Regions from separate parts of the Hahella chejuensis KCTC 2396 genome, predicted to be linked through region 1. Evidence: predicted binding sites of a transcription regulator. Region 1 holds the regulator's gene; the other holds the start of a gene.
What was found. Region 1 encodes PhoB, which activates phosphate uptake and scavenging genes when phosphate is short. Its sites were predicted from a motif close to TGTCATANNNNTGTCANA; they were not measured.
Positions count from the first base shown of each region.

Region 2: the regulator PhoB is predicted to act here: its motif matches at 1,990-2,007, upstream of HCH_RS30355 (lipin/Ned1/Smp2 family protein).

Region 1 covers NC_007645.1:763,249-769,821, forward strand. The annotation lists gene cysZ (sulfate transporter CysZ) at 1-546, shown strand, start outside; gene HCH_RS03480 (response regulator) at 662-1,540, shown strand; gene phoR (phosphate regulon sensor histidine kinase PhoR) at 1,547-2,875, opposite strand; gene phoB (phosphate regulon transcriptional regulator PhoB) at 2,932-3,624, opposite strand; gene ubiA (4-hydroxybenzoate octaprenyltransferase) at 3,761-4,663, opposite strand; gene HCH_RS03500 (monovalent cation:proton antiporter family protein) at 4,713-6,573, opposite strand, start outside.
Region 2 covers NC_007645.1:6,842,572-6,849,144, reverse strand. The annotation lists gene HCH_RS30365 (AGE family epimerase/isomerase) at 1-45, shown strand, start outside; gene HCH_RS30360 (DJ-1/PfpI family protein) at 112-813, shown strand; gene HCH_RS30355 (lipin/Ned1/Smp2 family protein) at 916-1,899, opposite strand; gene HCH_RS30350 (hypothetical protein) at 2,327-2,644, shown strand; gene ltrA (group II intron reverse transcriptase/maturase) at 3,173-4,561, shown strand; gene HCH_RS30340 (helix-turn-helix transcriptional regulator) at 4,688-5,659, opposite strand; gene HCH_RS30335 (glutathione S-transferase family protein) at 5,763-6,416, shown strand; gene HCH_RS30330 (2OG-Fe(II) oxygenase) at 6,558-6,573, shown strand, end outside.

The DNA of each region.
Region 1 (6,573 bases):
ATTCTGGTGGGCGTACTGGTGTTTTATACCTTTGTGTTTGTGGCCACCCTGGTCGGCGCTCCTTTTTACGGCTTGCTGGCGGAACAGACGCAGAAGCTGCTGACCGGCAAAGAGGTGGATGAAGACACGCCCTGGAAGCAGGTGATCATGAATATTCCCGCCAGTGTTTGGCGTGAGATCAAGAAGCTTCTTTATTATCTTCCTCGTGCGCTGGGGTTATTATTGCTCAGCTTCATCCCTGTGGTGAACTTGGTGTCGCCGTTACTTTGGGCGGTATTCTCCTCCTGGATCATGGCGCTTGAGTTTGTGGACTACCCTGCGGATAACAACAAGCGCAAGATTGATGACGTGATTCGTTTCATGCGCGAGCGTCGCAGTCGGACGCTGGGCTTCGGTTTAGGCGTTTGGGGCAGTACTTTGATTCCTATCGTGAATTTGGTGTCCATGCAGGCGGCGGTCGCCGGCGGCGTTAAATTCTGGCTGGAAGAGCACGGTCAGTTACCTAAAGCGAACCCCGCTTCTGGCGCTGGAGTAGCGGTGAGGTGATCCTGCTGTGGCGGCGTGATAGCTACGCCGCCGCTTAAGTACTGAATAAAGTGGGAATTTTGTCAGACAGTGCTAGCCTTATAGTTATGTGATTAACGGAAAGTGTAGCTCTGACATGGCTTTAAAGGTGTTGGTGGTTGATGACGCGAGTTTCGTCCGTGATATGGTCAAGCGGGCGATGCGAACCTATTTTCCTCAGGTGACGGTGGAAGAAGCCATCAACGGGAAAAAAGCGCAGATCCTGATGAACAAGACGCACTATGACCTCATCCTGTGCGACTGGGAAATGCCGGAAATGTCAGGACTTGAGCTGTTGCAGTGGGCGCGTGGACAAGACGCCTACAAGAAAACGCCTTTCGTCATGGTGACCAGCCGGGGGGATCGTGGCCATGTGGTGGAGGCGGTGCAAAGCGGCGTTTCCGATTATCTGGGAAAGCCCTTCAGTCCTGAAATGCTGGCGCAGAAGGTCAATAAGCAACTGGCCGCCAAGCTTAAACGCGCTGCAGGTGAAAAGTCCTCTTCGGCCCGTCCGGGTTCTGATTCCGCTTCCGTATTGATGCAGGCGTCTGACAGCGCCAAGCAGGCCTCGGCGCCGGCCGTGACGCCAGGACCGTTTGCTGACAGCGCGGCCCTGTTGACTGGCGGCCCCACATCCCCTAAAAAATCAGCGCCGGACCCAACGTCAGGCAAGAAAGCGCTGGCGCAGATTCGTTTTGCTGAATTCAACCTGCCCTGCGTGATAAAAGCCATTACCCTGACGGAAGTGAAGGTCATCGCCAAGCGGGGGCAGAAGTTCCCGATGATCCTTGATCCTGCGGTAGTGGATATAGAAGTCGACGATGGCGAGACCCTGGAGCGGATCAACGGCTACGTGCATATGCTGCAGGCGGTGGAGAAGCGAGTGGATACCGACTTTATCAGCATTGTTATTCGGTTTGTGGATGAAGACCCGGATAAGATGGCGTCGTTATCCAAGTTTATCGCCAAATTCTAGACTTATTTAATCCCTCACGTCCTCGGCTTCCGCCAACGCTTCCGCAGACGCCATGCGGGTGCGCGGGAAGTGGCAGGTAAAAGTGCTGCCTGCGCCGATGTGGCTGGTGATTTCCAGCTCTCCGTCATGATTGATCAGGACATGTTTGACGATTGCGAGGCCCAGGCCTGTGCCGCCAGTGTCTGCGGCCCTTGAAGGGTCGGCGCGGTAAAAACGTTCCGTCAGTCTGGGGATGTGCAGGGGGTCAATGCCGATGCCGCTGTCCCTCACGGCGAAATGCACGCCTTTCTTATCCTCGAACCAGCGCACCCGAATTTCGCCATTGGGAGGTGTGTATTTCACCGCGTTCATAACGATGTTGGAAAAGGCGCTGTGTAGTTGCGTTTCGTTGCCGGTAAGCCCGGCTGCGCTCTCCAGACTCAACTCTATGCGATGGCCTTTTTCCTGACTCAGGGCGCGGGCGTCGTCGCAGATGGCGCGTAGCATGCTGTCCACATCCACCAGCGTGGCTTTGAAGTTGGAGCCGTCATTTTCAATGCGGGACAGCAGCAGTAAATCGTTGACCAGCGCTTCCATACGCTGCGCCTGCTGTTGCATTTGATTCATGGCGCGATTCCAGCGCGGAGGTAATTCGTCGGCATTATCGATGAGGGTTTCCAGATAGCCTGATATGACCGTCAATGGCGTGCGCAACTCATGTGATACGTTAGAGACGAAGTCTCGTCGCATCTCTTCCAGACGGTACAGGCGCGTCACGTCCTGCACCAATAGCAAACGATCGTCTTCTCCGAACAGTGTGATATGAAACTGTAACTTCAGGTTGGGATTATTGGGGGCGTTGAGGATCAACGGTTCCTGGTATTTCTTGGAAGCGAAGTAGCGTTTAAAAATGGGGGTGCGGATCAGGTTATAGATGAGCTGGCCGCGGTCAGTCGGGTACTTGAAGCCCAGCAGTTTCTCCGCGGATTGGTTCCACCAGTCCATAGCGCCCTCGCTGTTGGTCATGACGACGGCGTCTTTAAGGGCGTTGGTGGATTCCTGGATGCGGTCGATCATGGCTTGCAGCCGATCGCGGGAGCGATAGTGCTGAACCTGGAGGCGATGTATGCCATCGAACAGGTCTCCCCAGAGTCCGCGACTTTCGGGAGGGTCTTCCATTTTCGCCTGATACAGCCAGCGATGCATGCGAAACGCCTGGGTGAGCGTCCATCCCAGGTAGGCGGTAAGGCCGAACACTAGCGCCCAGGCCACTGAACCGATAATAAGGCCGACAATGATACAGCCCAGCAAACTGTAAACCAGTAGCCGTACATAATGACGCCAGTGATTGCGCATGCGTTTTATGAATACTTCTTTTGGAATTATTTATTATTTAAGACGGATCGCGGCGCTTATGGCGCTCGAGTCGAAAAGCGATAGCCCGTCCCACGCACGGTTTGAACCAAGTGATGATGACTGGGCTCCAGCGCCTTACGTAAACGTCGAATATGCACGTCCACCGTGCGTTCCTCCACGTAGACGTTGCCGCCCCAAACCTGATCCAAAAGCTGCCCGCGAGTATACACCCGTTCCTGATGCGTCATAAAGAACTGCAGGAGCTTGTATTCCGTGGGGCCCATGTTGAGCGCATCGCCCTTGGCGGTGACGCGGTGGCACACAGGATCGAGGCGCAGTCCTTCGACTTCAATGGGGGTTTCCATGCCTTGTACGGCGGTGCGGCGCAGCACTGCTTTCAGGCGCGCGACCAGTTCTCTGGGGGAGAATGGTTTGGTGATGTAATCGTCTGCGCCTACTTCCAAACCCTGGACTTTGTTGTCCTCTTCGGTTTTGGCGGTGAGCATGATGAGAGGGATTTCGGAGGTGTTCTGGTCGCGCTTCAATCTGCGTGCGAATTCAATGCCGCTGACGCCGGGAAGCATCCAGTCCAGCAGTATGAGGTCCGGCTTCTGATCTATGATCAATGCGTGCGCTTCCCGCGCGTCCCCTGCCTCCAGGTAGTCATAGTCGGCCATTTCCAGAGCGACTGCGATCATTTCCCGGATGGCGGGCTCATCGTCCACAATGAGAACTTGTTTGCTAGCCATGCAAAACACCTTTTTGAATACTCGATTGCCGAATTATTACAACGGCGTTTTGTTACAAGTATATGACAGGCGCTTAATTAATGTGATGGAAATGAGCCCGGCCGCTTATAGCCGGGCAAAGCGAAGCGGGGTAAGCCTAGGGGCGGAATAAAAACTCCAGAACCAAACCAAGGAAAACGGCGGCTCCGACCCAGTGATTGTTGAGGAACGCCTTGAAACAGTGCTGGGAGCTGCGGTCGCGAATCAAGTGTTGTTGATACACAAACAGCACGGCGACGATGATTAGAGACACCTGATAATAAACGCCCAGTTCGTGTTGCGCGCCAACCATGAACAGCACGCCCAGGGTCAATACCTGCAGGCCCGCCACGGCTGCGCGATCCGCCTCGCCAAATAGAATAGCCGTGGACTTGACCCCGATTTTGAGGTCGTCTTCCCGGTCCGCCATCGCGTACATGGTGTCGTAAGCGACGGTCCACACCACGGTCGCGGTATACAAGAGCCATGCTTGCTGTGGCACTGCGTCGAGTTCTGCGGCGAAAGCCATGGGGATGCCCCAGGCGAAGGCCGCGCCCAGTACGACCTGGGGCAGGTAAGTGTGGCGTTTCATGAAAGGGTAAGTGGAGGCCAGCGCCAGCGCTCCGGCTGAGAGGTAAATCGTCAAGGCGTTGGTGAACAGCACCAGGATAAAAGAAACGCCAACTAGAATGCCGAATAAGGTAAGCGCCTCTTTTTCCGTCACCTGGTTCTGCGCAAACGGACGGCCTTTTGTACGCTCGACGTGCATGTCTATACGGCGATCAGCGTAGTCGTTGATGACGCAGCCGGCGGAGCGCATCAGTAGCACGCCGAAAACGAAGATGAACAGGTTTTTGAGTGAGGGGGCTCCTTCTGACGCCAGCCATAGCGCCCACAGCGTCGGCCAAAGCAGCAGGTAAGTTCCGATAGGGCGGTTCAGTCGCGTGAGGCCGATATAAACAGGCAATCTTGCTTTGAATTGCTCCGCTACGGATGGAAGTGGACGCCCTTGGGATTTCATAGCCAAACAGAATCCTGATTTAGTGTGTGGTTTGAAACTGCGTTCAAGCTCAGCCGCCCAGCAACCTGTTTTCCGCCTGTTCAACCTGATCCGCCGAACCATGCAGAATCAGTGTATCGCCGGGCTGCAGAACAAAGTCGCCGGCAGGGTCGAAGAACTCCTCATCTCCGCGCCGAATACTGTCGACATTGCAGGCCGCCAGCTTCATCTGCGCCAGAGTGCGATGACAGCTGTAAGCGCCGTCCGGCAGCGTTAGCGCATGCAGTTTTTCCAGCGGCGTACCGTCAGCGCTGACCAACTGGGAGTTAATGCCCGGGTAATAACCATGCAGCATTTTGTAGCGGTTACGGCGCACTTCCTCAATCTGACGATGGATCTTCCTGGCCGGCGCGCCCATAAGAGTAAGCACTTGAGTCACCAACATCAAGCTGGCCTCCAGCGTCTCCGGCACGATCTCCGTGGCGCCTGCTTCCTGCAGCAAGGGCATCTTGGAGTCATCCGCGGTGCGCACCAGAATAGGCACTTTAGAGCCGGTGGAGCGCACCTTACGGATCACCGCCAGGCTTTTGTCCACATCCGCGTAAGTAATGATAATCAGTCGTGCTCTCTCCAGGCCCAGGGCCTTGAGGATATCCAATCGCTCGGAATCGCCAAAGTGGACTGGTTCGCCCGCGGCGGCCGCTTCTTTTACTCGCACCGGGTCTTTATCCACGGCGGTCATGGGCATGGCGCTACGGCGCATGAAACGGGCGACGGTTTGGCCAACGCGACCAAAACCGCATACGATGGCGTGTCCTTCCAGCTCGGAACAGGCGTCAGTCAGCGCTTCCACACGGGTCTGGGCTATGCCCTGGTCTTTATTGGACGGGAATCTGGCGCTGAGATGGCGAGCCAGATTCATCAGCCAGGGCGTCAGGGTGATGCTGAGAATGACCGTGGTGATCACTACTGCGCCGGCTTGCTTGGATATGAGTTGGAACTTTTCTCCCAGCGCAAACAGGGCGAAGCCAAACTCGCCGCCCTGAGCCAGATAAAGTCCTGTTTTCAGCGCGACGGCTCTGTCTTTCTGATGGCGATAGGCGAGGGCGCCGATCAGCGTCGCCTTGGCCAGCAGGAGCAGGGCGGTGATAAGTAAGATCCACGGCCAGTTGGCGAGCACTTCCTGAAAGTCGACGATCATACCCACGCTGATAAAGAACAGGCCCAGCAGAAGGTCGCGGAACGGACGGATATCCGCCTCGATCTGATGTTTATAATGGGTCTCCGACAGCATCATGCCGGCGATGAAAGCGCCCAGCGCCATGGATAAGCCAAAGCTGTGGGTTAACGCCGCCGCAAGCAGGGACACCATCAGCACAGTCAGAACGAACAGCTCCTCCGAATGAGACTTGGCGACTTCCGTGAAAATAATCGGCAGCAGGTACTTGCCGATGGCCAGCATCAGGGCGAACAACAGCACGCCTTTACCCAGGGTGATAGCAAGAGCCAAGGCCAGTGAGCTATCCGAGCCTCCGGCCAGGAACGGAATCAGAATCAAGAAGATAACCGCCGCCAGATCCTGGAACAGCAACACACCCATGGACATGACGCCGTGAGGCTGGCCCAGTTCGTTACGCTGCACCAGCTCTTTGCTGACTACCGCTGTAGAGGAAAGCGCCAGGGCTCCGGCGATGATAATGGCCTCTTCCGTACTGGCTTGGAACAGCCGGGCGACGCCAAATATCACCAGGCTGCTCACAGCGACTTGCCAGCCGCCCAGGTTGAACACCACCTTGCGTAAAGCAATCATCTTAGCCAGGGAGAACTCCAGCCCAAGGGAGAACAGCAGGAAAACCACGCCAAACTCCGCCAGCACCTGGATGGTTTCCACGTCGTCCACCCAGCCCAAAGCGGTGGGACCGACGCCGAGA
Region 2 (6,573 bases), 1.1 Mb from region 1:
GAGCGTCAGGAAATGAACGTCAAAGTCAGACTGACCCCTGCCTGATTGCCTATTCGGACGCCCTGATGTGCGGGGCGTCCGCAACCAGATTGGATGTAAAGGAATTAACCCATGTATTTAAGATCGACGACCTTACTGCTGGCGGCGCTGACGCTGTTCGCCTCGCTTTTCTCTTCCGCTTCCTCTGTAGAAATCCCGCAAATCACGGTGCAGACGCCGCCGGTGACGGGTGAGTACAAAGGCAAAATCGGCGTGTTGGTGGAGGAGCATTTCGATGAAACCGAGTTGGTGGCGTTTCAGCAATATTTCCCCGTCCACGGTTATGAAGTGGTGTTCATGTCCTATTTGTGGGGCCAGCCTGAACTGACCTTCAACGGCAATGACCATCAACGCCAAGTGGTGGTGAAGACCGATATCACCCAGGTGGATCTGTCGCAATACGCTGGCGTCATTCTCATCGGCGGCTACGCCATGGATCGTCTGCGCTATGAAACCGAGTTAAGCGACGATGGCGTCTCCCGCGCCCCGGCGCTGGCGTTTTTGCGTCAAGTCATCGCTACCGATCGCATTAAAATCGGCGCCATTTGCCACTCGCTCTGGCTGTTCACCGCGGACCCGTCGTTGCTGCAGGGGCGTAAAGTCACCGCCGCCCACAATATCGCCGCCGACGTGCGCAACGCAGGAGGAGTTTTGCAGGTGGAGAATAATCAGGCCGTGGACACCTTCGTGGACGGCCATTTGATTACCGGCAAGCACCCGGCGGTAGTGGACGTTTTTATGGAAACGTTTTTACGGGAACTGGATAAGTCCTGATTCTCTCAGTGTTTGCAGGAGAGAGGTTTCCGTTCCCGCTGGGGTGAGATGAAAACAGGGAAGCGAAGGCTTCCCTGTCTACCACGGCTTATGGCGTCCTGGCTATCGCCATTCGCAGCCTGCGGCGGGGGTTTCCGTCACTACAGTGGAGTAATGATAGGCGTAATCGCCGTCAACCGTCTGTGTCCCTTCCTTACCGGCTTCCGGCCCGATGATGTAAGTCTCGGACTTTGACAAACCGGCGTCGGCGTAGGCCGCGATATCGGTGGCGGCGTTGCCGTAGGCGCGTACGATATCCAATTGCACGTCGTTCAGCAGGTGACGAATATAGGCGGTCTTATACGCTTGAGTCTGTGGGCTGGCGGGGTTTTCCGCGTTGCTGTCCGTGCGCAGGTGCCATTGGAACAGGCCTTTGGTGTTGAACCAGTTGCGGGTGGTTTTCGCCATCCAGTACTGGCGGCCGGTGAGATACACCACCTGATAGCCCTTCTCCACGTAGTCCCACACCACTTCGGCCGCGTAGTTGTGCATTTCCGCAGTGTCCGTGCCCAGGTAGTCGCCAATGGCTTCGAAGTCATTCAGGGTGAGAGTGCCGTCGATATCAAACAAGACTGTTTTACGGCCGGGCTGCACCACGGTCAGGTAACCAGACGCTTCCGTGTGATCGCCTTCCACCACCATGCGCACCACGTAGTCGCCCTCCGGCTTGTTGATGTTGACATAAATCTTGCCGTCGCTATTGGTGCGATGTTCTCCCAGATACTCCCAACCGGACATACCGGTTCCGTAGACGTAGACATGTATGTCTTCATCTTCCAGGTCTTTGTGGAACAGGGCGGAGTAGTCGAACTTCCCCACCATGGTGGCGGAGTCGCCGGCTTTGACGATCTGGTCGTGGACCATATGGAACGGCTTATTCAAAGAAGCAAGCAGACGGTTACCCCAATGGTGAAACGACTTCTGCGCCGGCTTCTGCAGACCTGGAGCATGCAGCACGCTGTCATAGTCAGGGCAATATTCAGCGTTAGCGGTCAGACTGAGTGAGGCGGCGAGCAACCCGCCAGCCAGAAAAGAGAGTTTATGCATGATTTTAAAGAGTCCTTTTTTAATTATTGTTCAATGAGGCGTCCCCATTTCATCCTGTTCAGTAAACGGGGTATGAACGCGGCCCTAATTTTTCACAGCAATATGAAAAACTGGTTAAAACCGTCAGGAAATTGTGCATGTGGAAGAGGGAGGGGAGTATCCCTAATAAAGCCTATTTTTGATGAGATTTTGGTTGTTTTGATAAGGTATGATGGGTGCTTCCCGCATTACGAAAACGCCAACTAGTCGAGTCATCTATGTGATCTCGGACTTATGCCCGATTGCAACGAAATGGTGTAATTTTGTAATTTTATTGGTAATTGGGATCTTGTGGTCACTTTCGCTACAAATAACACCTAGAGATGCCCGTGTGGAAGGTATATATTTTGGGAATGTAAAGCGTACTCGTCAGCAGGAGGGGAAGGCTGTGTTAAATAAAGTTGTAAAGATGGGCGCACTCGCCTCATTGTTGGTTATCTCCGCGTTTAGCTTTGCGGCTCCGAATGAGGGCGGCATGGTGTACAGCGGATATGTATACAAGTTTGATAAAGGCTCTCATAGCTTGGGATTAGTCAGGGCTTGGTCCACCTTTAACAAAGACTCAGACGTCAAAATGGTGAAACTGGACCCCAGTTTGAAGTTTGATGGTCTTACTGAAGGAACCAAGATCGAATACAAGCTTGGCGATAGCTTTAGTGCGAACGAGCGGATTGTTGAGTATTGGAAAGCCAATCCAGATTCCTGATTCCGCATCGACTTGATCGGTTCTGATTGAAAGCTGCTGACCATCGGGGAGCAGCTTTTTTTTTGTGCGCCAGGCATGGCGCGTAGTGCCTTGACGGGCGCTGTTCCGGTTCAGGTGGTGCTGGCCGGATGACTTGGGGGTGCAAGTCCCCTGTGGGCCCGGCAAGGGGAACCACTAGCCGAACGGCAAGGGTGTCCATCGTGAGGTGGAATCTGAAGGAAGCCGTAGGCAAAGCACTGGCCTGACGAACAGGAATCGCATACGAGGCGGCCACACTGGGTAAGGCGGCAAATACCGTCAAAGCCCGTACTTGCACGGAAGGTGTGGACGTAGATGCGGCGGGCATAAGTGTGAAGGTCACGCGTCTTACCCTGGGAAGTCTGGTTCTCTGCCGTTGTGCTACTCACCTCGTGAGGGGTGGGGATGGAGCGCCAGAACTCAGCCGAGGTCATAGTAGGTGCGTTACCGCGTACTGAAGGACTGAACATGGTTGACCGCCAGTAGGCGGTGAGTTCTCGTGATGTGCTTATGAAGACAGAAGCGATCCGGATGGGTCAGGGTATTCAGGGAGACGTCGGACGGTATCCGGCAGAGACTGAAGCCCGTGTTGAGGCAGACACGGGGGCTCACTCGTGGACGAACGCGGAGCCGAATACGCTGATGGAACAGGTGCTTGAGCGCCCGAACCTGATGCATGCGTATCAGCGGGTGATGTCCAACAAGGGCGCCGCCGGTGTCGATCAGATGCCGGTGGCGGCCCTGAAAGGCCACCTGCAACAGCATTGGCCAACGCTGCGAGAGCGGCTGTTGGCCGGAGACTACCATCCTCAACCAGTACGCCGGGTCAGTATCCCCAAACCGCAAGGCGGAGAACGGATACTGGGCATCCCAACGGTACAGGATCGCCTGATCCAACAAGCCCTGCACCAAGTGCTGAGCCCGATGCTGGAGCCGATCTTCTCGGACCACAGTTACGGGTTCCGCCCCGGGCGAAGCGCCCATCAGGCGGTTAGGGCGATGCAACGGCACATCAACGACGGTCACCGCTGGGTGGTCGATCTGGATCTGGAGCAGTTCTTTGACCGGGTCAACCACGATGTGCTGATGGGCCTGCTGGCCCGCCGCATCGCCGACCGACGGATGCTCACCCTGATCCGCCGATACCTGCAAGCCGGTATGCTGGACGGTGGGCTGGTCAGCCCAAGGCGGGAAGGCGCGCCGCAAGGCGGCCCCCTGTCACCTCTGCTCTCTAATGTGCTCCTGACCGAACTGGACCGGGAGCTGGAGCGCCGGGGCCACCGGTTCTGCCGCTACGCGGACGACTGCAATATCTACGTCCGAAGCGAGCGGGCCGGTCACCGGGTCATGACTAGCATTACCCATTACCTGAAAATGCACCTTCGCCTGAAAGTGAACGCGGAGAAAAGTGCTGTGGATCGACCATGGCGCCGGAGCTATCTGGGTTACAGCGTGAGCTGGCGCAAGCAGGTACGGCTGAGGATCGCGCCGAAGAGCCTGAAGCGCTACCAGGCCAAACTGCGTCAGTTGCTCAGACAATCACGAGGGCGACCGCTGCAGACCACCATTGCGCGACTGAATCCGGCACTCCGGGGCTGGGCGAACTACTATCGCCTGACGACCTCGAAGCGCCCAGTGGAAGGACTCGATGGCTGGGTGCGACGGCGGTTGCGCCTGTTGCTCTGGCGACAGTGGAAACGGACTTACACCCGAGCCCGTAATCTAATGCGACTAGGACTGTCCGAGCAGAGGGCTTGGAGTAGCGCAAGCAATGGTCGGGGACCTTGGTGGAATAGTGGCGCGTCCCATATGAACGCGGCGCTTCCCAAGAGGATGTTCGACCGCCTGTCTCTGGTAAGCTTGCTGGATACGATGAACCGGCTTCAGCGCCAATCATGAACCGCCGTGGTACGGAACCGTATGCCCGGTGGTGTGAGAGGACGGGGGAGGTAACTCCCCCTCCTACTCGATGGAGTCCACTTCCCTTTAAAGTCAGGGTGAGGAGCGGTTACTCTGAATTACGTTCTACTTTGATTGCGCATACAACTGCGCCATTTCTTCCGCGATACTCGCCATCTTTTCCCGTAATTCCGGTGGTCCCAGCACTTCCAGCTCAGCGCCGAACCGCAATAGCTCCACGCAGGCCTGACGCAGAGTCCCGACGGGCAGTGTGGCTTTGCGCCAACCCTGAGCGTCCGGGGTTGGATCAATGATGGTGGCGGCGCGCACATACGGCGAATTGAGCGCGTCCATCATCCAGACGCCTTTTTCGGTCAGGCGCACTTCGGCGACATAGGTGTGTAACTCTTCCTCCAGACGGAGAGTATTGGCTCGCCAGTATTCCGCCAGGCCGAAATCCGACGGACGTTCAAAGCGGGTTTCCGAGACGGTCAGCTCCAAAATACGGGAGATGCGATAGGTGCGGAGATCGCCATCAACTTGCGCCACCAGATACCAGGAGCCGCTTTTCAATACCACGCCCCACGGCTCGGCGCGTCGCTGCTTCTCGCCTTTCCAGCTTTGATAGCGCATCTCGATTGTGCGCTGTTCCCAGACGGCTTGTGTAATGTCCCGTAAATGATCCGGGTGTTCCGCTTCTGAGAACCAGGCGGGGGCGTCCAGATGAAACCGGGATTGCATGCGTTCCGCGCCGGAACGCAGTTCCTGGGGCAGGGCCGCCAACAGTTTCGTCTGTGCGGCGGAGACGGCGGCGCCCAGACCCATATCGTTGGCGGGGCCGGCTAAACCGGTCAGGAACAGGGCTTCCGCTTCCTGTGAGGACAGTCCGTTGAGCCGGGTGCGGTAGCCGTCAAGAAGCCGGTATCCGCCTTCTGCGCCACGCTCGCTATAAACCGGGATGCCCAGTGCGCTCAGAGTTTCTATGTCGCGATAAACCGTGCGCAGAGACACGCCGCACTCTTTCGCCAGCATAGGCGCGGTGGTTTGGCCGCGGGCCTGGAGGGTCATGAGGATGGTCAGGAGACGGCTGGCTCGCATAAAAACCTGCTGCAAATTTTTTATTTTAAACCTGACAAAAACTGACAGGTATGGAGTCGTATTATGCCACTGAGTTTATTTCCCAACCAAAAGGATATGCGTCATGGCTTCTGATTCGAAAATTGTGTTGTTTCACTGCCCCCAATCCCGCTCCACTGGCTCCATGGTTTTGTTGGAGGAACTGGAAGCAGCTTATGAAGTGAAACTGATCAACATCCGTAATGGCGAAAACCGCCGGGATGAGTATTTGCAGGTGAATCCCTTGGGCAAAGTCCCTGCACTGCAGCATGGCGATGCGTTGATCACGGAGCAGGTGGCGATCTTTCTTTATCTTGCTGACTTGTTTCCACAAGCGGGCCTGGCTCCAGCGTTGAATGATCCTTTGCGCGGACCTTATCTGCGTTGGATGGTGTATTACGCCAGTTGTTTTGAGCCGGCGGTGGTGGACAAGGCCATGCAAAGAGAGCCCGCGCCGCGGGATACCAGCCCTTATGCGGATTATGACCTCATGCTAAGCGGCATCGTGGAGCGCATCGCCAGCGGCCCCTACATTCTGGGCGAAAAGTTCTCCGCGGCGGACGTATTGTGGGGAATGGCTTTTCATTGGTGTACTCAGTTTGGTTTGGTTGCGCGCACGGAGGTGATCGACGCCTATATCAAACGCGTCACCAGTCGCCGCAGTTTCAGCGAAGTGCTGGCCAGAGACGTTGAGATGGCCGCCGACCTACAGGCGAAAACGGAAACTTCGGCAGACTGATCTCTCTTCACATTTCTCATCCCATCGCCGCCCGTTTAGGGCGGCTTATGCGTATGGTTTTCCATGTTCGCCACAGGATAATACAGACTCCTACCGCCCAATTGGGTATTCGCCGCGTAGTCATAGGAGTGAGTTGGCGACATGAAAAAAATCGAAT